Regions from separate parts of the Methylomonas sp. ZR1 genome, predicted to be linked through region 2. Evidence: riboswitches for the same ligand, from Rfam matches in the RefSeq annotation. Region 2 holds a riboswitch; each other region holds the start of a gene.
What was found. Region 2 has a riboswitch for cyclic di-GMP ahead of DDY07_RS08150 (hypothetical protein). Riboswitches for the same ligand answer to the same signal wherever they lie in the genome.
Positions count from the first base shown of each region.

Region 1: another riboswitch for cyclic di-GMP. It lies ahead of DDY07_RS23980 (hypothetical protein); the one in region 2 lies ahead of DDY07_RS08150 (hypothetical protein).
Region 3: another riboswitch for cyclic di-GMP. It lies ahead of DDY07_RS22915 (hypothetical protein); the one in region 2 lies ahead of DDY07_RS08150 (hypothetical protein).

Region 1 is NZ_RCST01000001.1:124,118-132,523, reverse strand. It holds gene DDY07_RS00615 (response regulator transcription factor) at 1-37, opposite strand, end outside; gene DDY07_RS00610 (ATP-binding protein) at 15-1,388, opposite strand; gene DDY07_RS00605 (hypothetical protein) at 1,443-1,631, opposite strand; gene DDY07_RS00600 (hypothetical protein) at 1,656-1,931, opposite strand; cyclic di-GMP riboswitch class I at 2,309-2,393, shown strand; gene DDY07_RS23980 (hypothetical protein) at 2,493-3,605, shown strand; gene DDY07_RS00590 (hypothetical protein) at 3,705-4,472, shown strand; gene DDY07_RS23790 (sulfotransferase) at 4,668-6,320, opposite strand; gene radA (DNA repair protein RadA) at 6,362-7,729, opposite strand; gene DDY07_RS00575 (hypothetical protein) at 7,752-8,406, opposite strand, start outside.
Region 2 is NZ_RCST01000001.1:1,767,591-1,778,914, forward strand. It holds gene DDY07_RS08100 (cation-translocating P-type ATPase) at 1-55, shown strand, start outside; gene DDY07_RS08105 (hypothetical protein) at 105-431, shown strand; gene DDY07_RS08110 (MerR family DNA-binding protein) at 483-887, shown strand; gene DDY07_RS24430 (MerT/CopZ fusion-like heavy metal transport selenoprotein) at 985-1,695, shown strand; gene DDY07_RS08125 (hypothetical protein) at 1,713-2,159, shown strand; gene DDY07_RS08130 (D-alanyl-D-alanine carboxypeptidase family protein) at 2,203-2,766, opposite strand; gene DDY07_RS08135 (NTP transferase domain-containing protein) at 2,770-3,360, opposite strand; partial or broken gene DDY07_RS08140 (XdhC family protein) at 3,353-3,619, opposite strand; gene DDY07_RS08145 (hypothetical protein) at 3,808-4,191, opposite strand; cyclic di-GMP riboswitch class I at 4,905-4,979, shown strand; gene DDY07_RS08150 (hypothetical protein) at 5,406-6,155, shown strand; gene DDY07_RS08155 (hypothetical protein) at 6,353-7,186, shown strand; gene DDY07_RS08160 (cytochrome-c peroxidase) at 7,379-9,580, shown strand; gene DDY07_RS08165 (XdhC family protein) at 9,834-10,955, opposite strand; gene DDY07_RS08170 (2,3-dihydro-2,3-dihydroxybenzoate dehydrogenase) at 11,248-11,324, opposite strand, start outside.
Region 3 is NZ_RCST01000001.1:4,996,914-5,008,237, reverse strand. It holds gene ubiH (2-octaprenyl-6-methoxyphenyl hydroxylase) at 1-692, shown strand, start outside; gene DDY07_RS22945 (hypothetical protein) at 710-865, opposite strand; gene DDY07_RS22940 (GNAT family N-acetyltransferase) at 1,232-1,768, opposite strand; gene DDY07_RS22935 (cohesin domain-containing protein) at 1,910-2,491, opposite strand; gene DDY07_RS22930 (hypothetical protein) at 2,610-4,388, opposite strand; gene DDY07_RS22925 (hypothetical protein) at 4,388-5,248, opposite strand; gene DDY07_RS22920 (hypothetical protein) at 5,245-6,087, opposite strand; gene DDY07_RS22915 (hypothetical protein) at 6,243-7,031, opposite strand; cyclic di-GMP riboswitch class I at 7,104-7,182, opposite strand; gene DDY07_RS22910 (TonB-dependent receptor) at 7,261-9,795, opposite strand; gene DDY07_RS22905 (FecR domain-containing protein) at 10,097-11,248, opposite strand.

The DNA of each region.
Region 1 (8,406 bases), 1.6 Mb from region 2:
GCAATAAATTGGGCTTATCCATAGGTAATTGGTTCATGCATACTCTCCTTAGCTAAAAGCGGCAAACTGATTTCAACGCAAGCACCGCCCGACTCTAAATTACTGAACTGTATTTTACCGCCGAGTCGCTTGATAGTGGTATAAGTCAAAAACAAGCCAACTCCCATACCTTGCTTATTGCTCTTGACCGGTTGGTGCCCTGCAAACTCGATAAATTCAGCCGGCAAGCCTGGACCGAAATCCCGGATTTTCAAGTTTAGTGTTTCGTCATCCCATTCCACATGAAACTCGATGCCCGCATCGACCGGCGATGCCTCGGCAGCGTTATTTAGGATATTAATGATGGAGTGAGTCACCGTACGTTCCGCAATCACGCGCGCTTCCATATCCACATTCGGCGAAATAAATAGCTTGAGCCGGGTAGCGGCTTTATGCGTGCGCCACTGGCCTAATACTTCATCGATATATTCGCTCACCAGCATCACCTTGCCGGATTCCGCCCGCATCTCGCCGGCGGAGGCCGACATCACCGACAAAGCTTGTTTGCAGCGATCAATCTGCTGCTGCACAATCATCAGTTTCTGATGCAGATCCGGATAGCGATGCGCCGACAGCTCTTCCGCCATCTCATGCGTCAAAATGGCGATCGTCCCCAGCGGCGTACCCATATCATGCGCGGCGCTGGCCGCCAAGGTGCCTAGGGACACCACGCGCTCGTCGCGTAGCGCACTCTCGCGGGCATCCGCTAAATTACGCTCCCGCTCTTTCAAGGTCTTGGACAGTTCGACCACAAAAAAAGCGACTAAGCCGGCGCTAAACACAAAACCAAACCACATACCGAATACATGCAGATTGAAATAACGCCGGTCGTTCATCAAATGCATTTGCAGGCTCATTTCCGGCGTCATCTCCGTCATCGCCGGATGGGCCATGTGCGGCTCGACTGCCGGCAAGGGTACGTTGTAGGCAATCAGCACCGTATACACGCAGGAGGTAATGATCACCATATTCCAGGCATAAGCCTGCGGCAGCATGATGGCAGTTACAATCAAAGGCAGCAGAAACACCCAAATGATCGGGTTTGACGCGCCGCCGGTCAAATAAAGTAAATAGGCCAACGCCAGTACATCCATGCATATTTGCGAAAAAATCTCGTGCTCGGTAACTTCTTCCGGGGTTCTCAGCCGCAGCCAGGTGTACAGATTGAGTATGGAAATCGCAAAAATCGCCAGCCACAGCTGGTTTTGAGGCAAATTAATACCCAGGCCGTTCACCGCAATAAACACCGCCACCGTAACGGCAAACAGCATCAAATTTCTAAGAATGTATAACCACCGCAGGTTTTCGCGAATGGATATTTCGGCTTTAGGCAGAATGTGTGAAAGCATAGAAACAACACTAAATTGAAGAAAGCATCGCCGCTAGATACTACCGGCGCTTGCTTACCAAGGTGGAAAGCCGATCAAACCTGGATGGCGGCCACCTAAGTATTCAATCGATTTTTGATAGCAACCTTCACTCCAACCACTAGGTGCCAGAGCAAATACGGAATCAAGCTCGCCGCTTACAAGATCGAAAGATAATCTACGAGCTAATCTTTTAGGAACAAGCGTCACGATCTGACGAATCATGCCTCCAAAAAATAGTGCGGCATATCACGCACCAGCCAAACGCCAGCCGCCGTTTTTATCCACCCATCTCATGCTCAGCCAGTACCAAAACGTCATAGGCAGCATCATCGCAAACCATTCCCAATCGTCGATCAAAAATAATTTGGCAACCCAGCCATTGCCATCGAAATAGAGCGGCCAAGGCACACAGTAAAGAGTAAAAACAATACTACTCCAGATCAACAGTAACGCGCCTTTGCGGGTTTCTATACTGGACAGGGCCAGGAACACCCACAGCGGGGTTTTATCGGTTTTTTGCATACATCTCTCCACTGAAAAATCTCGTGCCAACCCAATGAGCGGCGCAACAACCTAACAATAAACGACTAGAAAAGAAAGAAATTCCTAATCAAATCCACCAAAACAAACTTCACCACCAAGCGGGGATTATTTCCCAGCAATTGAACTGTGTTATTTAAAATAAGCGTATGAGCTATTTCGCTGAATTTCGCCCGCAGCTCACTCATGCCATCCCAGGCAAAATAAGCAGCAATACAATGATATTTATATATTTTATTAAGTTGGCCCACTATTCGCTTTAACTAGTGTACTTGCTTCGTGGTTTGCTTTCCGAAAAGCGGTTAGTAGGTCTCTATCCCTGCCATGTCTGCCGCTGGCGGAATGAGCAAATCTCTGAAAGCAAGCTTTGCCACACCCGTCGTGAGGCGGGGCCGGAAAATCACGGTTCTTAAAAAACGATTTAAAGAAGGCCGGATTGCCCCCATGCGCGCCATGGGCGAGGGCAAAGTTTGGCTCGCTGCTGTTGGTCAAGTTTTGTCAGTTTCGCTGTTACCTTTAATTCCAATAACAAAGAGGACGATCATGATCTTTCATAAAACGGCTATAGCAGCTATTTTGACAACTGGCCTGGCGGCTGTTTCCAGTCAAGCATTCGCGCACTCTTACTACAACCTGACCGGCGCGGGCACAGTAGCCTCCGGTAACTCCGCCATCGGCTTCGGCATCGCCAACAGCATCAACGGTACAGACGGTGTATCTGCAAACTCCAACGGCACCAATAGAGTCGCCAACGGTACCAACGTTTATACAGTCGGCGACTTAAACGCGAACACCTTAATTCCGGGCACAGGTACCGCGGCTGAGACAGCCACAGAAGTAGCAGGCAACCTGCCCTATATGTGGTATTCAGGTCAGCATACAACAGCTACAGGTTTCACCAAACGCGAATTACATACCGGCTCCAGCGCTACAGACAACGATGGCGCACTGACAGCAAACCTTATTAGCTCAAACCCTAGCTTCGGCACCAACACTATCGGTAGCTTGTGGAAAGCTTACTCGGACAAAAACGGCGGCACCAACGCCGCCACCTGGGGCACCATCATGGCCGACCTACCGGCTGATGGCGACCATCCTTACTTAGCGGTAGCAGGCAATTCGGCATCAACCGGCCTGGGACTGGACTATGGCTTGATTCATATTAGCTGCGGCGCAAACACAGCAAGCGCTAACTGCGCCAGCGCGGGCAATATCAAAACCACCATTACCGTGAAAAACGACGCCGATTACAGCCAATTTAACGGCTTATTGGACGTGGCCCTGTATCGCAATGTGGACAGCAGTTCCACATCTGACCGTAACGCGGCTGCCACAATCGGCGAAACGGGCCTGCAAGGCTCAAGCTTGGGCGAAGCTATCTGGACAGCCAGCATGAGCAGCACTTCCGACACCTTGTTCTACTCGTTTGTGTTCGACCAAGCCGAGTGGAATGCCACAGGCACACCCGGGTTGCACACCAATGGCTTTTATACCTTGGTTGTAGGCGCGCACGGTGGCGGCGCGCTCGATGGCGTAACCTACGACGTACTGGTTACCACTTCGGCAGTGCCTGTTCCAGGCGCAGTCTGGCTGTTCGGCAGCGCGATGGCCGGCTTGATCGGTTTCGGCCGCCGCAAACAAGCACTAGCGGCTTAATTACCCAGCGGGATTGCCGCCAAACAACGGTAATCTCCTCACCAAGCACTGTTTAACAACAGGCTTACACTCATATATTTGATTCGATAGAGATCCAAAATGACTGCAAACTTAACCTTTAAGAAACTAGCATTAGCCGGCGCCATGGGCGCGTTAATGTCGATCAGCGGCATGGCTAGCGCTCACGTAACCTACAATTTAGCTTCCGGAGATCCCTTACCGGACGGTTCTGCCGCAGGCCCATGGTCTGCCGGCGATCCAGGCTATATTGGCAATTTGCCCGCCACCTGGGTAGCGATGATCCACAATGACGGCGGCGTTGCCAACTCGCAAACCGCCAGCGGCCACGGCATAGGCATGGGCGCCAAAGCTTATAAAGACGGCGCGACAAACTGGGGGCATACCGCCGATTACGGTTTGTTTGAACTGCATGCCGACGCAGAAGTGACTATCACCGTATCGTCGGACGGCTCCAATCTGCGCCCGGCTTTTGGTTTGTGGAGCGGCTGGGATACCGCGGGTAGCAGCAGTCGTCATCAAGAATACCTGAACAACGGTGCTCTAAATCCCATGGCTGCCAGCCCACTTGGCACAACGCTGGGTTTGGTTGACGCAAACGCCTGGGCCTTCGCAGCCACTCAAGGCACCACCGCCACCGCGACGCTGACCCGTTTCCTGACTGCCGGTACTTACACACTGATTTTGGGTGGTTACGACGGCACGGTAGGCGGCGCCAATCTGGCCTATACCGCTACCATCTCCGCCGCCGCATCACCGGTACCCGTGCCGGGTGCAGTTTGGCTGTTCGGTAGCGCGATGGCCGGCTTAGTCGGTTTCGGCAAACGCAAAACCACAGAAAACGTCTGAGACGTATCTATGTCACTTAAAGCTGATTTTTAACCCGGCGCCCTTAATTACCAGTGTGATCAAGGGCCAGGTTAATCAGCAAGAAATTGGATCGGTGTCGGTCAAGGATGACCGGGGGCACGGAAGCTCCACTTCTACATCCGCTAGAATCTAGCCTGCTTGATCAAAAAGCTTGAACAACCCTGCCCATTCGCTTCATTCGTAACCGAACGCATCGATATACGGCGCCAAGATCGGCAACACGGGTTCGTAAAAACTTTCATAATGCTGCCAACGCGCCACCGAGCGCGAATAAATCGGCTGAGCGACAGCGGCAAAACTCGGCGTGGCAATGTAACGGCCCTTAGCCTTCTCGTGAAACGCGCTAACTTCGGCCACCCACTCCAAATCCAATAACTCAAACACCCGGCGAAAACTGTTTTCGAAATCGTTAACCGTGTCCTCGTAACGCAATTCCATATAACGCGGCTGCATCATCGGCTTCATGTACAGCCACAGATCCATCACAGCGGCATATTGCTTGGCGACACCTTCCCAGCTCAGTAGATTGACTGTCACGCTAGACGGCTTAAACGCCTGTTGAAAGCAACTCAGACACACATCGCGCGGATCGCGTAGCGCAAAGATAATCCTGGCCTCCGGAAATAGGCAGCTAATCAAGCCTATATCGATACTATTCAGCGCCACTTTATCGATAAAGCATTTATTCAACGCATCCGCGCCGTATTCTTCGCCAACCCGCCGCCAATAGTACGCACGTAACTTCCGGACATCATCCAGACCAAGCTGGCGGAGGGCGGCCGGAATGTCTTCTCGCACACCACTCAACCTTTGCAGCTCTTGAATCAAACCATGAATCAGATCATTTTCATCGGAGGTAAACACCTCGGGGTGCGCCGCCAGTACTTGCTCGGTCAACGTCGTGCCGGAACGCAAAAAGCCCAGCAGAAACGTCGGCACCGGTAAGTTATCGGCAAAGTCGCTTAGCGCCCATCGATGCAATAACGCCTGATCAAAGCCCTGCTTGTTACGTTGAATCGCACGAAACACTTGTCCGGCGTCAAGCGAGCTGATTTCAGGTAATTGCTTATACAAAGCCTTAGCTTGCTGGCAAGCCGCAAACGATGCTTCATATTCTTCCAGCTTATCCAGCACCCCTACCAACTCCTGCCAGGCACGTGCAGTCTGCTGCATATTGCGATTAGCGGCTATTACGGTCTGAAAGCGCTGCTTGGCTGCCGGCAATCGGTTTAAATGCGCCTCCAACACCGCCAGCATGTTATTGCAGGCTGGATCGTCGGGGCGTAATTCGCAAACCTTGCTGGCAAACGGCAAAGCCTCTTCGAATCGATTAACCCGCGTCAAATACAGGGCGCGATTATTCAGTGCGGCAGGATTTTCAGGTTCCAGCTTAACCGCCAATTCGGTCAGTTTCAGCGCGGTATCCAGATCGCCCCAGTGATGCAATTGTTCGGCCAGCTCCAGCATAAAACGGATATTGCGGGTTTGCTGAGCGTCGATTTCCAGTTGAAGAGCGGCCTGCTGTAGATAGGCTAAGCCTTCCCGGCGCTGCTGCTGCCAACACAAAGCCTGTCCCAATCCGGCCAGTGCTTCCGCATGATTGGGTTGGATCGCTAACACTTGCCGAAACCCATGCAACGTACCCGCCATATCGCGCCGGGCCACGGCTTGCCAGGCTTGCTTTAAGGCGTCGTCCACACTGGGTATAACCGGCCTCGCCGCCGCTTCGGCCAGTTTTAGACAACAGGCTTTGTATTTCTTGCCGCTGCCGCATGGGCACGGATCGTTACGGCCAAATTTAGCGTTGACGACTGCTGTGTTTTTCATATCGTTCCCTGACGAAGTTTGGCATTGATTATGGGCAGCAATTATAAATCCGCCAGCACGGCCAGCGCTTCTTGAATGTTACTGACTGCATGAATTTGCAAGTTTTTCACCGGATCCTTGGGTTTGTTGCTTTTCGGGATGATGGCCCGTTTAAAACCGTGCTTGGCCGCCTCGTTGAGCCTAGCGTGACCGTTGGCGACCGGGCGAATCTCACCGTTTAAACCCACCTCGCCGAAGAACACCGTGTCGTAAGGAATAATCCGGTCGCGCAGGCTGGAGACCACACCGACCATAATTGCCAGGTCGGTACTGGTTTCGGACACCTTGATACCGCCGACCACATTGGCGTAAATCTCGTCGTTGCCGGTAAAAATCCCGCCGTGGCGCGACAACACCGCCAGCAACATGGCTAGCCGGTTTTGATCCAAACCCACCGCCAACCGGCGCGGATTGCCGTACTGACTTTCGGTGACCAGGGCCTGAATCTCCACCAGCAAGGGCCGGGTGCCTTCCCACAGCACAGTCACCACGCTACCCGGCGAGGGCTTTTCCGCTCTCGATAAAAACATCGCCGACGGGTTTTTCACTTCCTTCAAGCCACTGCTTTCCATCGCGAAAAAACCCAGTTCGCCGACGCTGCCGAAGCGATTCTTGTCGGCGCGCAACACTCTAAAGCGCGAATCGTCGGTGGACGACAACACCACTTGCGCATCGACGATATGGCTCAAGGTCATGGGCCCGGCCAACGATTGATCCTTGGTCACATGGCCGACCATGAAAAACGACACGCCGGTACGTTTGGCATATTGGGTCAGATAGCTGGCGGATTCGCGCACCTGCGACACCGAACCCGGCGCCGAATCGGAATCGGCGGTGTACATCACCTGAATCGAATCGATGATCACCACTTTGGGCTGTTCCTCGTCCAAGACTTGGCAAATCTGTTGCACCGAGGTTTCCGCTAGCATCTTGATGCCAGCCGTATTCAATTGCAGACGGTGCGCGCGCTCAGCAATCTGTTGCAGCGATTCCTCACCGGACACGTACAACACCGGCAATTGCTGGGCGATATGGGCGATGGCTTGCAACAGAATGGTACTCTTGCCCGCGCCCGGCGCGCCGCCAATCAACACCACGCTACCGGAGACAATGCCGCCGCCCAGTACCCGGTCGAACTCGGCCAGACCGCTGGAAATCCGTTCGGCTTGGGCCAGGTTGACTTCGGACAACAAACGCACTTCGCTGCGACTGCCGGCATAACCGGAGTTATCGCGCGCGGTTTTACCGCTACTCAGCTTCACTTCCTTGATGCTGTTCCACGCCCCGCACTGATTGCACTGCCCGGACCAGCCAGGAAAATCGGCACCGCATTCGGTGCAGACGTAGGCAGATTTTGATTTTTTAGCCATTTCTTTATCCGAATGATTGGTGTTATGTACTTGTTAACACATCAAATCCACATTCTGGACATTGAATAGTACTAATTAAATAAGGTGCTTCTATTAAAGATTTCGAAAATAAGTACCTGCAAGCTTCGCAAACAAACCATCTAGGATCGTAATGATTGATTCCACCGAGAGAGTTAGTGGATTTTTTGTCCCGAACAACGAATATTGTTTTATTAGGCTTTTGACTTGAAGTCGACTGAAGACTTATTATTCTGTTGGCGATTTTTTTATTTTCTTCGTCAATTTTTGCCTTTAGTTTTTCTTCTAGATCTTTCTTTGCTTGTACAGCTTTTGGATTAGATAGCCACTTTTTTTTCTCTGAGTTTTTTATTACATATTCTGTCAGTTCATTTTCAGTAACGTTGTCACGAACATCCGACAGATCTATTTCTATTGCAGGTAAAGCTAGGCTTCTAATTTTCTGCTTTTTTTGAGAACTTGAAAAATTAGTAACAGCTATTTCAATCAAAAACGGTTGTTGACCTTCAGTGTATCCGATTATGTCGGGCCGAATTTCGCCTAAACGCTGCTCCAAAACAACGCGACTGAACATTAAATTAGTTTCTTCAAAAACCTGAACTTCTTCAGAATGGTTAACCCCATCATCATCCTCCATAGACATGGATATTTTAAGCTCA
Region 2 (11,324 bases):
GGTCGTTGCAAACGGATTGAGATTGCTACATCCCAAAAACGTTGCTTTTAAATAGCCTGAGCAACTTTATAGAAACAACTTATAAACTTCTTTTGGAACAAACCATGAAATCAAAATTACTGATTACCCTTTTTCTGGCGCAATATTTACTATCAGGGTGCAGCCTCTTTGATCGGCATGCAATGGCTCCTGATCTTGCCATACAGCATGTAGCACTAGCCAAACACTTCGAAGACGAAGCGAACGAATTGCAGATCAAGATAGAGGAACACAAAAAAATGCTCAGCCAATTTGAGTCAAAAAGCTTTTTATACGGTAGACACGCGAACGATCTTAAAGCGCATAGCCAAGAAGTGATTGATCTTTACCAGCAGGCCGTCACTGCAAATCGTGAAATGGCGGAGTGGGTTCGGGGAACAACGGAGCATTAAATTGGCGATCAGCTTTTGTGGAACTTATAAATCTGAGAAACTTGTAACGGCATGAACCTAACTATTGGCACACTTGCCAAACAAACCGAAGTCACTATCGAGACCATCCGTCACTATCAACGCATCGGCTTATTGACGGAACCCGCGAAACCCGATGGCGGTTATCGAGTTTATTCCGCTGATGCGATTGCCCAGATACGTTTTATCAAACGCGCTCAACAGGCCGGATTTACCTTGAAAGAAATTGCCACCTTGCTATCCCTTGATGGGGCGCACTGTGCTGATGTTCGGCAACTCGCCGAGCAGAAATGCCAGCAGATCGATCAACAAATCAGGGATTTAACGGCACTGCGCCAGGCATTGGGAAGCCTGGTCAACGATTGTCAGCAGACAGCGCCAGCCGCTCATTGCGCTATTCTCGATGCGTTTGGCGATGATACATCAACCAACCTCTAATTTTAAGTAAGACACCACCGGCCACTTGACTCTGTTCTAAACAACAGGGTTTAGACTCCTTGCCAACATTGAACATGGTTTGGCTTAGGAGATTGACATGAATACAGACCCTGAAACACCCATTTACACACCGTCATGGTTAGGTATCGGCGCTCTCTTGGCCGCTATAGGGGCTTCGGCATGCTGTGTCGGGCCTTTTTTACTTTTATCTTTAGGTATTGGTGGCGCATGGATGAGTACGTTGACGGCACTGGAACCGGTCCGTCCATTTTTCATCATCCTGACCGTGGTCTTTATGGCGTTAGGGTATCGAAAACTTTATCTAATGCCTCAACGCTGTGAGGAAGGTGAAAGCTGCGCCACATTCGACATCCAGCGCCGACAACGCCTGATGTTTTGGTTGGGTTCAGCATTCATTTTGAGTCTGCTGGCCTTTCCCTGGTTAGCGCCTTTTTTCGTGGCTTGAGAGGATCTCGATATGACAATTAATTCTGGATTGTTACTGGTAAGCTTGTTGTTACCGGCCACTTTATGGATGCCAATGGCCTATGCTGAAACCACAGTGGCACAGCCAAACCAACAACAAACGGTTACACTGAAGTTAGAGAATATGACCTGCGCCATGTGCACAGTCACCATCAAGAAAGCCTTACAGAAAGTCGAAGGCGTGCAAACAGTGGCTATCGATTACGATGCCAAAACGGCCGTGGTTACTTTCGATAGCCAAAAAACCAATAGCGTCGCCTTGATCAAAGCCACGACAGATGCCGGTTATCGGGGTTCCCTGGTCACACCTATTACCCGATAAAGCCGAGGATACGGTCTATGTCTGATTGCTGCCCAAGTACATCCACCAAAACCAAACAGAATTGTCCTGAATGCGGCTCCACTTGTAAAAGTGTCGATATGTCTACGCTTTTTCATCAGGTCAGGTTTCCCGAGAATCAGTCAATCATCACTGACAGCTATTATTTTTGCCCTGTCAAAAAATGCTCAGTTGGGTACTTTTCCAGCGTGGGCAACACTATTCCCAAGCAGCAATTAAGAAGCTATCAAGCCATTCAAAACGACGCGCTTTGTTACTGTTTTGATATTGACGCCGAGCAGTATTTATCGGCGTTAAAAAATCAACGGGCAGAACCGATCAAAGCTTTCGTCATGCAACGTACTCAAGCCGGGGAATGTGCTTGTGAAATTAGAAACCCATCAGGCCAATGCTGTTTAGCGAATTTCAAGCGTTTAGAAAATGAGCACAATACAGATGTCAAGTGATCGCTATAAACCAGCCGTTCGGAGAACTGACTTTTTATATTTTTCACAGACTGCTTTTGGCCGACAGCCGTCCCCGATAACACCAATGCCAAGGCTCGTAAACATACCCGAAGCGGTTATCGCGCGGGAATGACAGAAAAAATTGAAAGCGTTTTGCGTTGCTTGATAGCCACTGAAAAGCAGCCGTTTGTTCGAACCGTTCGCCCAGCTCCGGGCAGTCGTCGCTGCCAATATCGATAGCATGACCGGTATGGTGTTCGCTGTAACCGGGCGGGGCCAAGACACGCAGAATCTCGTCGATAGTTTGGCCCTTCCCGAGCTTGCGCCGAATAATGTCGGCTTGATAATCCGCGCTGCGAAAGGCCGAGACCATCAATAGCGTAATGCCCTCCTCGGCAGCGGCTTGTTTCAATGCGTGCCATGCAACGGCCGCTTCCGCCGTGAGATAATACGCTCTGCCTTGCGGCGTGGTTTCCGCGACGATCAACTCTAAAGGCTCGCGGCATAATGCCAAACCTCTACCTGCCGGCAGTTCTTCCGGAATGCCTAGTTCGATGAATAGCTCGCGAATACGCTGTAAGTAGGCGTCAAGCGGTTGGGCAATCATGGGCTACATCTCATTGAGTGCATGCAAGCGCTGGTAATCGCTCGAGGTGTCGACATCCAGTTCCGCTTCCCGCAACGGCACTTTTACCAGCGTGTCCTCGAAGCGCAGTAACAAGGGCTTGGCTCCCCGGTCGCCGGTCAAGCTGGCTAGCTGGGGAAAATAAGCAGCCGGAAACACCGCCGGTACGCCAAACGACTCCGCATACTGACTAACCACAATACGCTCCGGCGCGTTTTGCCAAGCGCTAAGCAAACTTTGCAGATGCGCGGCGCTAATCAAGGGTTGATCGCACAGCATCAACAATACCGCGCTAGCTGAGTCCGGCACAGCCTGGATACCAGCCCGAATCGAACCGGCCATACCGTCCGCCCAACTCGGATTCAATACCACTTTGCTGCCGCTCAAATCGACCGCGGCTTTTATCGCCTCAGCATTTGCGCCCAATACCACCAACGTCCGCTCCGCCAACACGGCTTGCGCATTGACAAGCGCATGCGCCAGTAATGGACGCTCCTGCCAAATCAGTAATTGCTTGGGACTGCCCATCCGGCTGGAGGCACCGGCCGCCACGATGACGGCATGCACATTATCCATGGCTGCAGGCATGTTTGAGCGCAACCGGCTCTTTCCCCAGTTGCCAGCCGCTACGACCGTTGAGCTGGGTCTGAATGCCGGCCACTATCGACAAGGCAATTTCTTCCGGAGTTTGCGCGCCGATGTCCAAACCGAACGGGCGGAATACCCGTTCGACTATCAGTGCCGCGTTGTCGCCCAAGCTGTGCAGCAGCCGCTGCTTGCGATGCACCGGACCCAGCAAACCGACCAACTCGCCGGTTTGGGTAATCAACATGCGCGCGGTGGCCTTTTGGTAGGTCGAGCCAAAGGTTTGTTGCCAAAAATTGGCGTGCGTTTTTTAGTGGATGATTCCTGCACTGACTATTCCTATAAAGAGATTGCCGCTCGAGCAGTTAAAAACTGACCAGGGTTTTGTCCGCGACTTATTGACGGCCTCCAAGCACAAAATGCATAAGGTGTGGAAACTCAAGCCTTGGCTTTTTTATCCTTGCGGATGCCCCGGACCGCATACGTCCTGGCTTTATCTTTGGCGGTTTCCGCAAAGAAGGTCTTCCAGATCTCGCAGCCTCTATCGGCAATTGCCACCGAAATATCCTTAAATAAACTGATACCTTCCAGCACCATTGTCGGGGTAAAACCATAATCGTGGGTTAGGTAGTAACTGATGCTCATCAGATAGGTTTTTTCTCTGCTCATGAGCTTGATCAGCCGTTGCTTTTGTTTATCGTAGACATAGTAAGAGGTCAGCGCCAGCAGGCTCAGGCCAAAAAATTTCGTCCACAACAAAATGTAGGCATCGTCTTCATAGAGCTTCTGACCCTTGTTCAAAATGGCATCGGTTTTATTCATATCTATCCTCGGTGAAAGTGTCGGGCATCTTAATTTAAGTTTGAAAATTTTGTGTTGGAAATATTGGATAGTGTCGTCATAACACAGCCGCCCAAAGCGCAATACCGCGTAACTACAAGGCTGGCAAGAACCAAGCGGTGTTTTTAGCTTAACCAGTAGCTATGCCATGCCATCGCCTTAAATGCAAAAAATGCCTTTTCCACCTGATGGCAAAGGCGATTAGAGGAATCAACCTTTTCTGGGACAGAGTGATTTTCGTCAGCAATTGGCAGATGACTAAAGCTCCGGCGAGGCTGGTCGTCGATTGCCGACGAAGTCATGATACGCATGAGAACGTTGGATTTTTATTTCGGAATTCGTTCCCAACCTTCGTTCCAGCACCCTGATTTTTAAGCAGCCAGCTTGGTATATCACTACCCGAACTTATGACTTTTACCCTTACGGCGCAAACTCAAAGCTGCCACCCAAAATCTCTTAAATAAAATAAGGGATATAACCCAAAATACGCGAAATAACACACCCTGCATAGCGTTATAGCCATCTAAAACCCCAGAAAACCGCCACACTTATTACTACTCCACCCTATCAAATAAAACAGCTTATCCCATTGTTTTATATGAACATAGCCATAGAAAAGCACTACAAATCCACGCTTAAATATATTTTGGCGCACGTTTTGCATTACAAATAGTGCTGCACCCTCCTGGGCGCAGCCACCAAGTCGCCACACTCGTCGCAAGGCGGGGCCGGAAAGCTGCGGATCTGATTCAGATAGTCGAGCTGCCTCTTATGAGCGGGTAAGAGAAGGGTCTAGCCGGTCGAGATTCATACACCGACAACTACCCATAGCGCTCGCTCACTGGTCAGGAATAGTTTGTTGTATCACCTGATTAGCTAAACCCGTTGTTTAACTCACTACGCAAGCAAGCCCGGTATTTAAAACTCTTTGGACGGTCTCTCTCGCAACCATAGCGTAGCGTGATCAATTCAGGAATATTGAAATACATAGCGGTTTTAAGGCTGTTCAAATTGCGCGGGAAGCCATCGGCCCAGCACTTACCGTACACAAAGGACCGGAAAGTAAGAGCCTGGCATCGCGGCATCCGGCGTAAGTGCGCTAGGCAACGACTCGCAAAGGGAATTGCGAAACATTGAATGTCGCCGGTAAAACCTACCGGTAAAAATCTTCGTCTTACTATGAAAGGAATTGAAATATGTCTGTTAACACGAAACATGCGCCTGCCTTGAAAAAGGTGGCTGCAACACTTGCTATTTCACTTTTAGGCCTCGGCAATGTACAAGCCGAGACCGTAAACGGCACCATCTATAAAACCGTCGACCCGGTTCACGGCGCCGGTACCACAATCGATTTCTATTCGTTCTCCTTGTCATCGGCTGCCAATGTGATAATCGATGTCCTGGCGAATGAAGGCTACGCAGCGGGCTGGGGCGCGCATCCCGGCGCGTATGTCGATATAAACGGCGACGGCGAACTAACACTGGCAGATAGCCAATTCCGCATTTTTCAGGACACAGTCTCACTGACTACCGAAATCGTCAGCGGTGACGACAGTCCAGCCTACACCATACCCGGCAATACCGGCGGATGGGCCGATGGCAGCTTGTTGAGCCGAGACTCCTATCTGGCTACTGCATTGGACGTGGGCAATTACATTATTGCTTTTGGCGATTACTCTCTGACCATCGAAGAAGCCGTACTGGGCTTCAACAAGGGCGACACCATCACCGGTGCGACCGGCGTCAACCCGATAACGGGCGCCACCGGTCAAGATCATTTCGACTATCAAATTACCCTGACCGCCACTGACTACGTCACAGGAGCCAGCCTGCCTTTGACCATAACCGGCGAGGGTGTTAGCGCAGTGCCGGTGCCAGGGGCCGTTTGGTTATTCGGTTCTGCACTAATGGGATTCGGTGTATTCGGCAAACGCCGCACCGCGTAAACCCCGGCAAACAAGAGCGAAAAGGTCAGCCGACATCAGCTGTCGACTCACCCCTCGCAATGCATGTCTAAATCCTTTGGAGATGTCTATCTTTTGGCTGCCAGGCCCGAAATACTCAGACAAATCCAAATTAAACAGCAACTTAAATCTACCACAATCGTAAACAACGATGTGGTAGATATTGGAGACACTCAAAAATGAACATCGATTTACAAACTATTTTTAAAATCACCCTATCCTCCGCCGCGCTAACCCTTGCCGTTGCTCAACCTGCTGCGGCGGCTTGGTCAGGTGCCGATAACACTCTCGAGCTGGGCACCAGCATCTCAAACCCCAGTTTTAATTCCAGCAATTTGGGCTTCGCGGGCAATCCGTCTCTGTCCAATGATGGCTGGGGCATGCAAGGGGCATTTACCAACTTTTATTTAAGCTCATCAGCCCAATCCGTGACTGTCGACGCGCGTTCGTCCGCGGCAAACTTTCCGGCTTTTTCAATTTTCAGAACCAATGTGGCTTATTCGGGTGAAACGGTCGGCGTCGATACACCGGCCGAGCTAACCGGCCAAATTCACAAATTTAACTCGGTCGGCCAAGCCGGCGATCCAGGCATAATGTGGGCAACCGGCGCGGACGGCATTGTCGAAACCCTGGGCTACGTCAGCTCCTCAAGCAAAAACTACGTTAACTCTTTCGGCGGTGTCATCGACTCCGGCGCCCACGATGTCAGTATCGACGACCTGTATGAAACCGGCGTATCCGGCACTATAGGCGTCACCGGCAACCCTGCTTTTGCCAACACCAAAAGATTCGCGACCTTGACGCTGAACGACTTGCAAGCTGGCTGGTATGCCGTGTTCGTCGGCGGTGCAGACGTCCTCGGAAGCAGTGCCGGCATCTCTTTGAACATTTCCGCGTCGGCCGCCCCTTCTACCTACACGCCAGCGGCGGTGCCAGTACCCTCCGCTGTATGGCTGTTCGGTACGGCACTGGCCGGCTTTATAGGCAGAGGCAAACGCAACGCTAAAGCGTAAGCCAACACCCAGCACATAAGCCGATGTTCCGATAAAAAAGGAAGTTTGGCGAGGGACTTCGCCAAAGGAATAAAGGATGGCCGATAAATTACGCTTTGTGGTTTATCGGCCTTTTTTATAGCTTGAGCCCGCTGATGCGGGCGTTTTGGCCGTATTTGTTGCCAACCAACCATTTCTCAGTGGAGTTTCACCATGACATTGTTTCGTCATAGCCAATTAGCGATTGTTTTAGCCGGAGGTGTACTGCTCAGTTTCAGCGCCGCCGCGGTCGAATTGGCACTAGGGCCCATGCCGATAAGCCTGAAGCATTTGCCCGTTCCGCCTGTTCCCGGCCTACTGGACGGCCCGGACCCTATTGTCGTCAACAAGAACGCCGCGATTGCCTTGGGCAAAGCGCTGTTCTGGGATACTAACGTGGGTAGCGACGGCATGGCCTGTGCGTCCTGCCACTTTCACGCCGGCGCCGACGGCAGAGTAAAAAATCAGCTTGCTCCGGGCGGCCAATCCAGCCCCTTAAGCGATCAAACATTCAGCAATGCCATGACGGGTGGGTCTTTGGGACCCAATCATACCCTCAGCATTGGCGACTTTCCGCTACATCAAAGGGAAGATCCATTCCAAGAGCATTCCGCGATCCTCTATGACACTGACAATGTAGTCGGTTCGTCCGGTACTTTCGGTGGTGAATTCAGAGCAGTGGACCGCTACACAGCGCCTAACGACACCTGCAGCCGCAGCGTCGACAGCCTGTTTCATGCCGGCGCGGTCGGCACCCGCAAAGTAACGCCACGCAATGCGCCCAGCGTGATCAATGCGGTGTTTAATCATCGCAATTTTTGGGACGGCCGCGCCAACAATGTGTTTAACGGCAGCAGTCCTTGGGGCGACCGAGATCCCGACGCCGGCGTCTGGGTAAAACAGAACGCCACGACGCTAATTAAGCAGCGCCTGCATTTAATCAATTCCTCGCTGGCGTCATTAGCGGTAGCTCCGCCACAAAACACTACCGAAATGGCCTGCCGCAACCGGACCTTGATGGAACTCGGTAGAAAGCTGCTGTTACGCCGCCCGTTGCAAAACCAAAAAGTACATCCTGAAGACAGTGTATTGGGACCTTACAGCCTCAATAGCAAACCCGGCATGAACACTCTGTATAAGCTGCTGATCATGCAGGCATTCAATCCAAAATACTGGTCGTACAGCGGTAACCCGCCAATTCCGGCCCCCAAAGGGTTTGCGCCCTATAATCAAACCGAAGCCAACTTTGGCATGTTCTTTGGCCTGGCCATCCAACTCTATGAAAGCACATTGATTTCGGACGAATCGCCCTTCGACAACAGCGCCCGCGACGCCGGCAATCAACCCATGGAACTCAGCGCGTCGGAATTGAACGGCTTAAAACAATTCAGAAAAAATCAGTGCGCGCTCTGCCATTTAGGACCCAACTTCAGCGCGGCATCGATCAACGCCAATGCGGCCATTGCCAAAACTCATCCGGAAGCCTTCGGTGAACCGACTTTCTTCATCAGCGCATCCACCAATGTGGTCAATCGCATACCATTGCTTATCAAAAACGCCCCAGTCACCGCATTTTTCGATACCGGCTTTTCTTCTACAGGCGTCACCGAAGAAACGGCTGATATTGGCGCAGGCGGCGTCGACGACTTTGGTAACCCGCTATCGTTCAGTAAGCAATATTTACAGCATTTGGCGGGCAATAATGCCGCTGTACTGGATGAAGATGTCACTAAAGTGAGAGCCTGCGATTTTCAGGAAGCCCTTGCTCTAAATATCAAACTGCCTTATTCGCTGCCGAGCTTGTTTACCATCACCGACGGCATAAGACCCCAACCACAAAGTACGGAGAACTGTTTCCTGCCCGCAAACAATGCCTTTTTGCCCACGACAGCTGCCGCTTTAGCGGAGTTGAACAAGCCCAATACCCGGAAAATGGTAGCGTCTGTCGACTCGACATTTAAAATCCCCTCGCTACGCAATATCGAGTTAACCGGACCATACATGCACAACGGCAGCATGGCTACGCTGGAACAAGCGATCGAATTTTATTCGCGAGGCGGAAATTTTGCCTACGACAGCAAACAAGTTACTCGGGTATTTCCGCAGCCCAATCTACAACTGGATGCGCAAAACCGCGCCGACCTGATCGCCTTCCTGAAAACCTTGACCGATGAAAGAGTCCGCTACGAAAAAGCCCCCTTTGATCACCCCGAAATCAAAATACCCCACGGCCATGTTGGCGTGGAGCAGACAGTAAGCGGCGGTAATCCGCTGGGAGCCGTTCTGGGTAAAGATGAATTTCTGACCATTGACGCGGTTGGCGCCCAAGGCAATGCATCGCCCATACAGCCTTTCGAAGCGTATTTGGCACCCTAACGCGGTTTAAATTGCAGCCCACAGTCACCGGCTAAGGCCGGTGACTTGCAAACCATGCAAGGCTGAAAAGTGAATAACAGCGCCTTAGCTAAGTCACAACGTTATGTATGGCAAGAAATCTTGCAAGCACCGGCTTCTGAAAAGGGGGATTCCTAGAAAATAGCCCCTATTTATCGGCAAAAAGCCGCGATAAATCATTCCCGTAATTTGTCCACGCTCAGCGCTGAGGCATTCTCAGTCGCCGGCATGCACATTATCCAGGGCTGCAGACATGCTTGATCGCGACTACGTCATTGCCTAGTTGCAAGCCGCTACGGCCGTTAAGCTGGGCCTGAATGCCGGCCACGATGGACAAGGCAATCTCTTCCGGGGTTTGCGCGCCTATATCCAGTCCTACAGGGCCGAATACCCGTTCGGCTATCAACGCGGCATCATCGCCCAAGCTGTGCAACAGCCGTTGTTTGCGATGCGCCGGACCCAGCAGACCGATAAACGCCGCCCGACAGTGGACGATGGCTTGCAGAAAGCGTTGGTCGTATTCGATGTTGTGGGTCATCAGCATAATGGCGTTGAAGCGATGCAAATCCAGCTGATCCGCCACCTGTTCCGGGGTCAGATGCAATAATTGATCGGCTAAAGGAAAGCGCTCGGGCTTGATATGCGCGGGCCGGTGATCGACCAAGGTCACGCGCCACCCCAGGGATTTGGCACAATTCACCAGCGGTATTGCGTCGGCCCCAGCGCCGAACATCAGCAACTGCCAAGGCGGTTGCACCGGATCGTAAAAGACTTTGATGTCCAGGCCGTCAAGCGGATGAGTTTCGATGCGCGGTTTTTGTTGCAAGGCCGTTTGCAGCGCCGCTGTGGCGGAGGGGAACGGCGCGCTGGATAATATCGGCTGTTCCCCGACAATGGCGGCCGGCAAGAACTGGCTGCGCCCTGCCGGAAAATCCGCATGCGCGGACTCGAACACCGTAACCAATACTCCATGCGCTTGCGCTTCGGCGGCTTCGACCAGCAGATTCAAGGGACTAAATTCTTGCTCAGCTTCTAATAACTGCAAGAAAACCCGAACAGCGCCGTTACAACCCAGACCCAAACCCCAAATCGCATCTTCGCCGGAACGCATATCGTAAAACAAGGTTTTGGCATGGCCGGTTTCGAACACCGATCCGGCCTGCTCCACCAAATCCCGCTCAAAGCATCCACCGCCCAGCAAACCGACCAACTCCCCGGTTTGGGTAATCAGCATGCGTGCGCCGGCCTTTTGGTAAGTCGAGCCGAAGGTTTCGATAATGGTCGCTAGCACGCTGTCCTGCCGGTCGCGTTGCAATTGCCTATAGGCTTCGAGCAGATGATTGATGTTATGGGCCATGATTTACTCGCTTGCGGGTGTGCCGGCGATTGTAAGCCATATCAACTCCAGCTCAAATCGGTACGCAATAACGGCAATTGCCGGATCCGCACACCGGTGGCGGCGAAGATCGCATTGCACACCACCGGCGTCATTTTCTCGGTTTATATTCAGGTTAAACAGCTTCGCTCATATCGGACATTCGTAGCCATCAGCATCGGGACCGCCATACCACTTTACGCGCAGACGAACCGCTCGAGTTTCAAACTTCTTACGGGCAATTCATCGTGGCCACACGCGGGCTATTTTGCCGTTAACCTAACGTCGCCCCACCATCGATCACTAAATCCTGAAGGGTGATATGTCCGGCTCGATCCGACAACAGAAACG
Region 3 (11,324 bases), 3.2 Mb from region 2:
TGTTGGAAATTCCCCAGCAAATCACCGAATACGGCCAGACCGCGCTGGTCACCACCGTGCAATCGGCGCTGCCGCACCGCAACATTGCCTTCGAACGCTTCACCGAATTCGGCCCGTTGGCCTTGCTGCCGGTGGCCGGCAAACAATCGGCCGTGGTGTGGACGCGCACTCACGAACAAGCGGAAACCCTGATTAACGTCAGCGACCGCGAATTTCTCGCCGAACTGCAAAACTGCTTCGGTTACCGCTTGGGCGAACTAAAACTGGCCGCACCGCGCCGGGCATTTCCGTTAAGCCTGATCCGCGCCGAAAGCATGGTCTCCGGCCGCACCGTGATCATCGGCAACGCCGTGCATCAACTGCACCCGGTGGCCGGCCAAGGCTTTAATTTAGGGATACGCGATGTGGCCTTATTGGCGGAAATGCTGATAGACCAACACGAACGCGATGGCGATTTGGGCGATGCCCGCCTGCTGAAAAACTACAGCCGGCAACGCCAACAAGACCACGGTAAAACCATAGGCTTCACCAATAGCGTGGTGAAACTGTTCTCCAACGACAATTTACCGCTGGCCGCCGTCCGCAACGCCGGATTGACCATGCTGGACCACCTGCCGTTTGCGAAAAAACTGCTGACGCGGCATGCGATGGGTTTGGCGGATCGGCTGCCAAAAATCGGCGAACGCAAATAAACCCAAACCGCGCTACCTCACGCAAAAAAACTTAGCCAAATCGCCGCCATCAGGCTGGCAAAAGTCAAAGCAGCGGAGATAACGCGGGCAACAGGGCTGGGACGTGTAGCCGTCCATACCAAGAGCGTCGAATACGCCACGGCCGGCAGCAAAAAGCTCAGCAAAATCATCATTAACGCCCGCCCCGGCGCACACGCTTCGTTGCAGATTAATGTCCACTGCTTCCACAAGCCGACTCCCAAAGCGACCGAGAGAATGGCACCCGCCAGGTGCAATAGCCGTCTGAAACTGATTTGAACCTCCCGGAACAAAATTTCGCGCTTGATGCCAACATGGAATGCGGCTTTCGAATTTCGTGCGAATCGTAGCCTTAGGCCACATTGCCGCGTAAGCGGTTATGTGACATTCAATACTCGCATTTGGGTATGTCAGGGAACGAACAGATAACGCGCACCCTGACATACGAGGCTAAGCTGACCTGCTATAGCAGGACTTACAAGGCCTGCCATAGCAGGTCAGCTTGAGCGAGGGCTTAGGTATCACCGTAAGTCCCCGGGTACGAGCGAGTAGACCAAAGCATTGTGCGGCTTGCCTTGAAAGTAGAGACGGTTCCTCGCTTCGCATTCCAGTTTGGCACCAAGCGACTCAGCCACCCGTTGGCTTGCTTTGTTGTGAGTAAGCACGACAATTTCAAGGCGGGTCAGGCCCAGTTGACTGAATCCAAGTTGTGCCGAATGGTGTGCTGCGAACCTAGCGACTCCCTGACCAGTATGCCGCGAGCTCACCCAGTAACCGATATTGCCAATCCGGTAGGCTCGGTTGATGTGGTTGACGCCTGTCCCGCCAATCACTGCGCCTGAGACAGCATCGAAGATGCCCAAAGGATACTCGGCATCTGCTTCCCAGAGTTGCATGGTAGTCTTGATCCAGTTTTCCGCATCCAGCGGTGTATAGTCCTTAGAGCACCATGGCATCCAGTAAACGAGTTCATCAATAGACTCGCGGACGGCTGAATAGAAGGCCCCGGCATCTGAGAGCTCGAGCCTGCGAACGATGTATTTGGGAGCGTCGGACATTGTGATGCTTAACAAGTAATTCAAAGTTCCGTATATCACCCAAACACGTGCTTAGCAATAAGTCAGAATGAAGTGCAACGAAAACTGGAGTATTTCCAAAGAGCGCCTGGATTACGCTCCGCTTCATCCAGGCTACTTTGACTAACTCCTACGCCGCCTAAGCACCACCCAAACCCCACCGATCATCGGCCAAACCATCCCCGGTAACGGCACAGCGGCGACCGGGTTGATGGTGAGCGGCGCTGTGTTTGCCGACAAGCCGTCACCCCCGGCATCCGCCAGACCGTTAATCAGTAAATCAAGCTGACTGCTACCGCTGCTCAGCACATTGAAACGGATGATCGCCAACGTAAAGCTGTCGGCTTGCAGGGCTTGTAAATCGGCCGCGTCGTCCAAGGACGACTCGAACAGATTCAACACACCGGAAGCGAGCAAATCGGCGGCGGTACTGTTGCCACCCAAGTCAAACACATCCAGTTCGTCACCCAACACCGGATCGCCGAAAACCGCGCCGGCGAAGGCCAAACGTGTTGGGTCAAACTGAATATTAAAGTCATACGTTGCTAACGCAGCGCCGCCCAAACCGGAAATGTTCAAACCGATTTCAATGGCTTCGACGGTTTGGCTACGGGGCGTGAAATGTAAATCAATGGCCGCATCGGCCACACCGCCGGCGGCGAATAATGCTATACCGACCAGGCCGGCTTTTAGTTGTTTCATCATCGTTGTTAGTCCTATATTCGGCACCCTGGATTCCCGCGTGCGCGGGAATGACGGAGTAATTTCGGTGCGTGCGTCAGATTGGAGAAATCTGACTACCAGCCGCTTGAATCAAGCTCGTTTAAATCGCACAGCGCGAGCGCGTACACAGCAAAGTCAGCTTGCGCACATCCAACACATTGATCACACCGTTTTTATCCAGATCACGGGGATCGGCTATTCCGGTAGCCGGTTGGTTGCGTGCCGCAATGACCACGTTCAAATCCAGTTGATCGACATCGCGGTCGCCGTCCAGATCGCCTTTTACCGCGATGTTCTCGCAGCTATCCGGTAGATGATTCAAATTGGTATCGCCGCTGACCCGGTTTTGAATATCCAGCACATCCGATTTGCCGTTGTTGTTACAGTCCGGAAACACGTTCAGGTAATACACATCCTGCTCGCCGTGGTAGGTGGCGGTGTAAGCAATGTGCGCGCCGTTGGCGTCGGAGACTAACTGGGTGTAATCGCCCATTTTGTCGCCTTGCCGCTCTTCGCCGTTCACGATGTTATACGGCAGATGCGTATTGAACACCGGCGTGACCGCCTGATTTTTGCTCCAGGTTACGCCGCCGTCCCAGGAGTAGGCGTAGTAAAGCTGCGAATAGCGATACGGCGCGCTGCCGCTGCCGTTGCGGGTGTCGTACCACACCGCGTCGAGGCGGGAGTTGGCCGCCACGCCCAGCATCGGGAACCATTGGTAAGCGTTGGCGGCGGGTGGATCGTCATTCACCCGCACCGGCGCCGACCAGGTAACGCCGCCGTCGCTGCTGCGCACGAAATGAATATCCTGCGGATCGCCGCCGGTTTGCCAGGCATAGGGGGAGACATGCGCCAGCAGGTAAATATTGCCGCGCAACGGCCCGGCCGATTGATCGGCGGCAATTTGCACATCGCCGTCGCCACCCAAGGGATTGGGCAACTGCAAGCTCGGCGACAGGAACATCATGCTGTTGCCGCCCATATCAACCTTTTGCGCGGTAAAGGTGGGTGAAGCGGCGGGATCTTTGGCATCAACCGATTTCAGGAAATAGTGCCCGCTACGCACTATGCCCAAGGCACTGACGGACAAAATCGTTTCATCGACGCCGAATAGATAAACCTCGCCTTCCGCGCCGATGGTCAGCCGGCCAAAGCCAAAGTTTGCCACCGGCAATGCCGCATCCGGTTCTTGATAGCTGACACCGCCGTCCGTGGATCGGATGAAATATTTGGGGACATAATTTGGATCGGGGTTACTGTCGGCCGGCCGCCGCCAGGTGCTGTACATATACCCGTCGCTGGGACCGCCGGTTTTATCGATGGCCAGCCAGTTCTTGTCGCCTTTAAACTGATACACGGGCTCCGACCAAGTCACGCCGCCGTCGCCGGATTTAAACACCGAAGTGCTATCCGATACCGCCAAAGACTGGTAATAGAAATTGCCCAAGGCATCGACCTCCAACACCGGATCGGTGCGAGTTTGCAGCGGCAAGGCCGGCAGCATGCCGGTAGTCCAACTCGCGCCGCCGTCAAAGCTATAGGCATAGCCGCCGTGTTTGACGGCAGTGGGCGGTGAATCGAACTTACGCCAGCCCACGACAATATTGGCGGGATTTAGCGGATTCAAGGCCAGCGTCGGCTCGTTGCCTTTGTCGCCGGCGATGTTTTGCCCCTCCGCATCGACATTGACTTGATGGCTACGGTACTGTCCAAAGCTTATTACCGGGGAAGGCCCTGCCTGCGCGGCTGTCGTCAATGTCAAAACGATGCCTAAGCCTGCCGCGATTTTTACCAGCCTAACGTTACGGAAAAGGGGTGTACGCCATTCGCCAGGGGCAGTTAGCGGCCGAGTCAATCCTGCAACTTCATCCCGTTTCATCACACGATCTCTCTTTTAGAACGACCATTCATAACCAATCCCGCCAAGCCACTGGCAAACAGCCATACCGCCGTCGGCAAAGGCACCGCCGCCGGCGTTTCTCCCGACACCACGGTGGTTTGCAAGCTGAAAGTACCAATGCGCGTATCGCGCAAGCGAGCGTCGCGAGCGCCCAGATGATCGAAGCCCCACCCTAACCCAAGATTGCCGTTAAGGCTTAACGTATTCCCGACTATTGCGGTGGTGACATCAAACAACTCAAAACCGCCCGCATCGAAACCGATGTGATTGGTAATCACCCAGCCGGAACGCCCGGGCGTTGCCGCTTCAAGTGTAGGATCGTATTCCAAGGTCATATCGCCCAACAACACTCGATTGGTCGGCGGATCTACGTCCACCCTAAAACGCATGACACCGCCCAGACCGATACTACCGCTGGCAGTGCTGAACAAATTGCCGGGCTCGAACGCGAAAGTGGTATTTCTGTTCTGCCGCCCGCCCGGATTGACTATCGGACTCACCCCGTTGACACTAAATTGCAACCCGGTTGCCGGAATTTCATCGGCCACCGTATCGTACAAATCCGGCGTATTGCCGTCCCGCAGCTCAACAAAGGTTTTTGATGCCGCCGAAGCGTCGTAAAACTCTTCCAGATAAATAGAAGGCCGGCAGCAAATCGGAAAGTCCGCGGTGGGCGTGTCCGGATAATCGTTCACATCAAGGCTGGCGATTAGCACATCGCGGTTTAGGTTAAGGACCAGCGCACCGCCGCTGACTGTCGCGGCGTGGGCTTGGCTGATCGACAATACACCGAAAACGGCTAATAGCCAGGTGGATGATCGATGATTATTGATTTTCATAATGTCACACTCCTTGAAAGATATGGCCTACGGCCTATGCCGATAAAGCCCAAAAAGCCGCTAGCGAATAACCAGACCGCAGCGGGTAGCGGCACCGCCGATACCTGTCCGCAACCGGCATAGGCACCCGTGCCCAAACAGAAACTGCCGACATCGACCAGTTGCGCGCCTTGCAACATGCCGGCGTTTTCCGGCGACATCAGTAAATCGCCACTCAACTGCCAGTTTCCGGGGTTGCTAAAGCTCAGGCTCAGGTTGTTTAAGTCGTACACCGCCATCGTGAAATAAATGTTATTGGCCAGGTACCAACCGGTGCGGCCCAAAGTTTGCCGGTTGGCATCGTAAAACAGCGAAAAATCGCCGTTGACCAAGCCGGCTCCAGTCGGCGGCCAGTTCGGCGCATAAAAACCCTGCACGCCGGTCATGCCCACTTGTGCCCCGGCCACGCCGGCCAGCGTGCCGGTATCGATGGCAAAATCGGCTGATGTGGCTTTGACGTAACGCTGGCTGGCTTGCGGACTGGGATCGCTACCGATAGCCGTCAACTCGAACACCTGATTGAGTCCGGAAATCTCGGTGGTATTGAGTTGGCTAAGCAAATGGTCGCCGGTATTGGCCGGATTATCAGCATTGGACGTTGCCGTACTCCAAAACGTCGACAAGTAATAGCCCCCGGCATAAGGTGCCAGCGCATTCCGGTCCAGGTTCATCGTAAACGTACCGCCGGATGGCGCATTCAATGTCGCGGCGTCGGCGCTTGCCGAGGCCATTCCCATACCGATGGCTAGCATCGCCCGTACCACCAAAGCGGGATAGCCACAGTTTTTGTTGATCTTCATAAAATCCCTATCAGCGGATGGTCAGAATAAGCCCTCTCCCTGCCTAAATACACAAGCGGCCGCAGTAGGCGGCATGCGGGCACGAAGAGGGATTTATTTTGGAAAGTCCTTGCCCGGAGCGAATCTTGGCGACCGCCCCAAGCCCACTTTGCGCGTTAAGCCGCGACCGAGGCTTTTCTACGACTTTTACCCAGCAAGCCCAGCAGCCCGCTGCCGAACATCCAGACCGCCGCCGGTACCGGTACCGCCGATGGCGCCGTACTGGGAGCCAGGCTAAAAGTACCGACCACGGCATTGGTATTGGCGCCAACCAAACCGGCCCATAAACCGGTCCATTGCAAATCGCCGCTCAGTAGTAATTCGCCATTGCTGCTTAGCGACTCGGAGACGTTGGTCAGCTTCAAGAAATTTTGGTAGCCAAAACCGGTATCGTAGGTTTTGATATTCCAGGTGCTCCCGGTTTTTACCAGGCTAAAGTCGTAGGGCGTCAAAATGCCGCTACCGCCTTGGCTGGTTAATAACCAGGCGCCGCTCAGACCGATTTGACCGACCGAGGTATTGCCGGCGTCCATCGTCGTGGCTTGTTCGGTACGGCCATAGGGGCCGGCAGCCGGATAGCTGTTGGTCGTGGTGTTGGCGTTAACCGCAAACGACATCGCTGTGTTGGCGGTTGCCGATAGCGTCGTTCCGCCGGTGGTTGCGCCGGTGATACCCAGCAAATTGTCGCTGGCACCCCAATGTTTCGCGACAATCCAGCCATTCGGATAGCCACTGCCGACATTCACCGATGCCGCCGCAAAAGCGGCATTGTTGATGGTAATGGTGGCATCGCCGCTGACTTGTGCAGCGCTGGCTGTAGCAGGCGCCAAAACGGCGGTCAATGCGCTGAAGGCGAGCAGGCCGGCGCTTACCCATTGAGTGCGGTTGTAGTGCAAGATTGTCATTTTTTATTCCTTAATAAATTACGGTTAAAGTTAATCTGCAAATCGCCAACCCGAATTTCGGGTCTTAAACTGGCAGGTAACCCGGCTGTCTTAATCTCCAAGACCCGTGGCTTTCCGGCTCCGTCTCGCGGCGGATGTGGCATGTTTGTCGCGGTCCTTACGACATCACTCTAAATCCCTGAGTGAGGTGCTCCTGAAAAACTCCTGTGGCAAATAGTTAACGACGGCATCAGTACTTGATTGAAAAACTTAGAAACCCGGCGCGGCCGGCTGCCGGCGCTACCCGGCCCTCGAAATAGCCGTAGGGCTGAAAATAATCCTCATCACTGAGATTTTTGACCGTGGCCGCCCATTGGAAACGCCCGGTTTCGTAAGCCAACGCCGCGTCGAAGCTGTGGTAGCCGGCGGTTTTAAAGCGATTGTTATTGGATAAATAAGCGCCGGCGCGGGCGTACACGCCGAAGCCCAAGCTAAAACCTTGCAACTCATCTTGCTGAAAGCGGTAATGCGCCCAGAGCCGCCCGGCATCTTCCGGAACTTGAGCCAAGCGATTGCCGGCAGCCACCCCGGCTTTGTCGTCCATGAAGCGGGCGTCGGTATGCGCATAGTTTGCCAGCACGCTGAAGCCCTCGACCGGTTGCCAGAGCAAATCCATTTCGATACCGCGCGAGCGTTGCTGCCCTGCGGCGACCGAACGCCGCAGGAAATCGCTGCTGTCGGTGACCGCGACCTGGCTGCGCTCGATTTGGTACAACGCCAGTTGGCCGCTGAATTGATTCGCAAAATTGAATTTCAGACCGGTTTCCAGATGATTCGACAATTCCGGGGCCGGCGTATCGACGAAATTGACAAACGGTTGGCCGCGCATGCCCTCGCTATAAGAAATAAACCAGGAAACCTCGTCGTTTAGGTCGATCACGCCGCCGAGGCGCGGCAACCATTTCAGCGTATCCGTGGTGACATTTACCCCGGTTTGCGCGTTATTAAAATCGATACCCACCTTGCCCAGCCTAAGACCGGACAGCCAATGCAAACGCCGGTACAGCGTGCTTTGCCACTGCAGGTAAGCGCCGTAAGTGAGGTTTTCGATGAACTGATTTTCCCGGCCCGGACCGGGTACGGCATAAGGGGAGTCAAATATCGGTGCGCGCAGATCGACCGTACCGACGCCGAATCCTAAGGCGCCGAAATCGCCCTCGATAAAGCCGGCATCTTGCAAACGGCTGTAGTCCGCGCCCAACAACAGATTGTTTTCGCTAGGACCCAACTTGAAATTGCCCTGTAAATTGCCCAATACGCTGCGTTCATGCTGTTGTTGAAACAATTCGGCGTTCACCAGGGCCCAGCGCGATGCCGACAGCAAGGGCCGATCCGCGACCAGGCCATCGCTGCCGAACAGGGTCTGAATTTTCTCGTCGAATTTAGCCTGCGCATAGCGCGCCTTCAGGTTTAAGCGCCAGCTCCCGGTGAGCTGCCGGTCCAGCGTAGCCCATACCGCATCGGCATCTGAATGGCTATCGGGCAGATTGGCCGGCCCCGGGAACAGATCGGGCCGGGTAGCAAAATCGCCAGCGATGCTGCCGGTGGCGGGCAAGCCCTGGTACTCCGGTTGCTGCCAACGCGACAGTTTGGCTTGGATCGTCAAACGGGTTTGGTCGTTATCGGTCAGCGTCAGGGCCGGGTTAAGGTTAAAACGCTGCGTTTCGATTATGTCGATGTTATCTCTGGCGTTGGTATATTCGCCCGTCATGCGCAACAAAATATTGGCGTTTAGCGGTTGATTGACATCGAAAAACGGCTGATAAAAGCTGTGGCTGCCGATTCTAAAACCCGCTTCGCCGAAGACTTTGGCCTGCGGCAATTTGGCAAGCAGATTCACCACCCCACCCACCGGCGAGCCCGAACCGCCGCTGTAAAGCAAAGCGTTGGAACCCTTCAGCACCTCGATTCTTTCGATATTAATAGTGCTTTCCCGGTCACCGGGGTTGTAGTACTGGGTAAAGCCATCCAGCAGTTGTTCGGAACGAAAACCGCGAATTAATGTGCCTTCGATAACCGGACTATAGAGCGTATTGCGCGCCACTATGCCGCTAACATTGACTAAGGATTCGCTGAGGTTGATCGTTTGCTGGTCGTCTAACAAGGGGCGGTTAAGCGCGTGCACCGACTGCGGGATTTGCTTGATTGGCGTGTCGGTTCCGGTAGCGCTGGCAATATGCCTGACGGCATAGGTCCGCGCCTCGTCAAGCATCGGCTCGGTGGCGATTTCCGCACCGGCCTCCGCTGTTTTCGAGCCCACGACAGTCATGGCATCCAAGGTAACAGGGGGCGGCAGGCTAGACACCTCTTTTGCCGCCGGACTGCGTTCCAAAGTCACCGTGTCGGTATCGATAAAACGGTAGGTAAAACCGCTGCCATGCAGCAAGTGTGTCAACGCCTGCTCTGCCGACATGTCCCCGCGCAGCTCCGGACTGGCGAGCTCACGCAACATGTCCGCTGAAAAAATCAATTCCAACTCGGCTTGCGCGGCAAATTGAATCAGCGCGTTATTCAAGGACTGGCCGCCGATATTGAAGTGGCGAACCACTTCCGCAGCGACCGCCTGGCTGCTGCTCAATTGTCCGCCGGCCGCCACCAGCCCGATCAACACCCAGGTATCGACACCGACGCGGTTGCCTTTCAGCGCATAGCACAGATATACGGCTGGCCGATGCCATACGCCCACTGCCAGCGGGTAGCGAAAATCGTTAATCCGTGCTTTCAAGATCCGTCCTGTCCGAAAAATAATGTTTCTCAACATAGAAGTCGTTTCAGCACAAAAATCGATCACAAAAATTTCCTGATTGGCAAAAAATCGTCGCTATTCCGGCAAAACCGCGTTGAAAAAATCGCAGCGCTGCGCGACTGAGGAAGTTTCCGGCGGAAGGACGACTTTGGCTTGAATGCGGGTAATGAGGGACAGCAGTTGAAGGCTTGAGCCTGTGGACTGGGCTTTTCGCCCAATATGAGCCAAACCGATTTTGGCATGCGCGCAATACCCTGAGTGGCTTGCAGCATTAAAAAAATCAGCGATGCAGTAACACCCAGGGACCGATACGGGTTTCTTGCAACGCCAGCGCTTTACGCACCGAGGACAGCGCCTCATCGGGCGCATCCAGAGAAAACACCCCGGTTACCCGCAGATTTTTAAGTGTGGCATCCGCCAGAAATATCCGTCCCAATCGATAGCGCTCCAACTCGCTGATCAAGTCAGCTAAAGGTCTATCGTTGATCACTAGGCGATGCTGCCGCCAAGCGGACTGTTCCGCGCCCACGGCCCGCGGATGCGGCAGCGGCAGTCCGGGTTGATAGACCAAGCCCTGCCCCTGGGCGACGGTAACGTCACTGTCCTGATCCGCCGTACTGACCGCTACGGCATGCTCCTGGACGCTCACCTCGGTAGGCCCGGTCGCGGTTTTATACACGTCAAACACCGTGCCCAAGGCGCGGACCGTCAAATCGTCGGCCACTACGTCGAAAGGCCGCCGGCTATCCTTTGCCACCGTAAATTGCACCTGGCCGTGGTGCAAGATGATACGTCTGGCCGCGGCGGTGAACGCTACCGAAACCGCGCTATTGGTGTTCAGCAGCAATCGGCTGCCGTCGCTGAGTTGAATCTCGCGAATTTCACCGGTTTGCGTGCGGTAGTCGCTAAAATAATCGCTAAATAAGCGCGCTTGTTGCGGCATGATCAGACTAATCGCCAACAGCCACATCGCCGCGACGGCCAGCCCGGCCGTAAACCAGGTACGGCGCGGCCTGGCCAAAGGCCGGCGGCTGGCTGGTTTATCGGCCTGGCTCTTGAATAACGTTCGCCCTGAGCCTGTCGGAGGGGTCACCAGTCTGGGCTTCGACGAGCTCGGCTGACACGGAATCCTTCTGATAGATAGGGCTGGGTCAATAATCTGGCCAGCGGCACGATTTTGTTCCGCCGCCGTGTGTCGAGACGCGGGTTGCAGCGATTCGCTCGCACTGGACAAACTGCCTGCCAGCACCATATCGCGGAACAAAGCTTCAGCCTCGGTAAATGCCTGGGCATGCAAGGGGTCGCGGCTCAACCAATCGGCGAAGGCTTCGAGTTCCGCATCGTCCAATCTGTCGTCGCGCAGACAAATCAACCAGGCGATGGCCTGATCTTGCAGACTGGTGTGAGCGGATTTGTCGGACGGCGCTGGCATGCAATCTCCCATTATGCAAGGCTGTTATTGATAAAGACGTGCGAGGCGCGAAAGCGATCATACCAAGTAAGGCAAG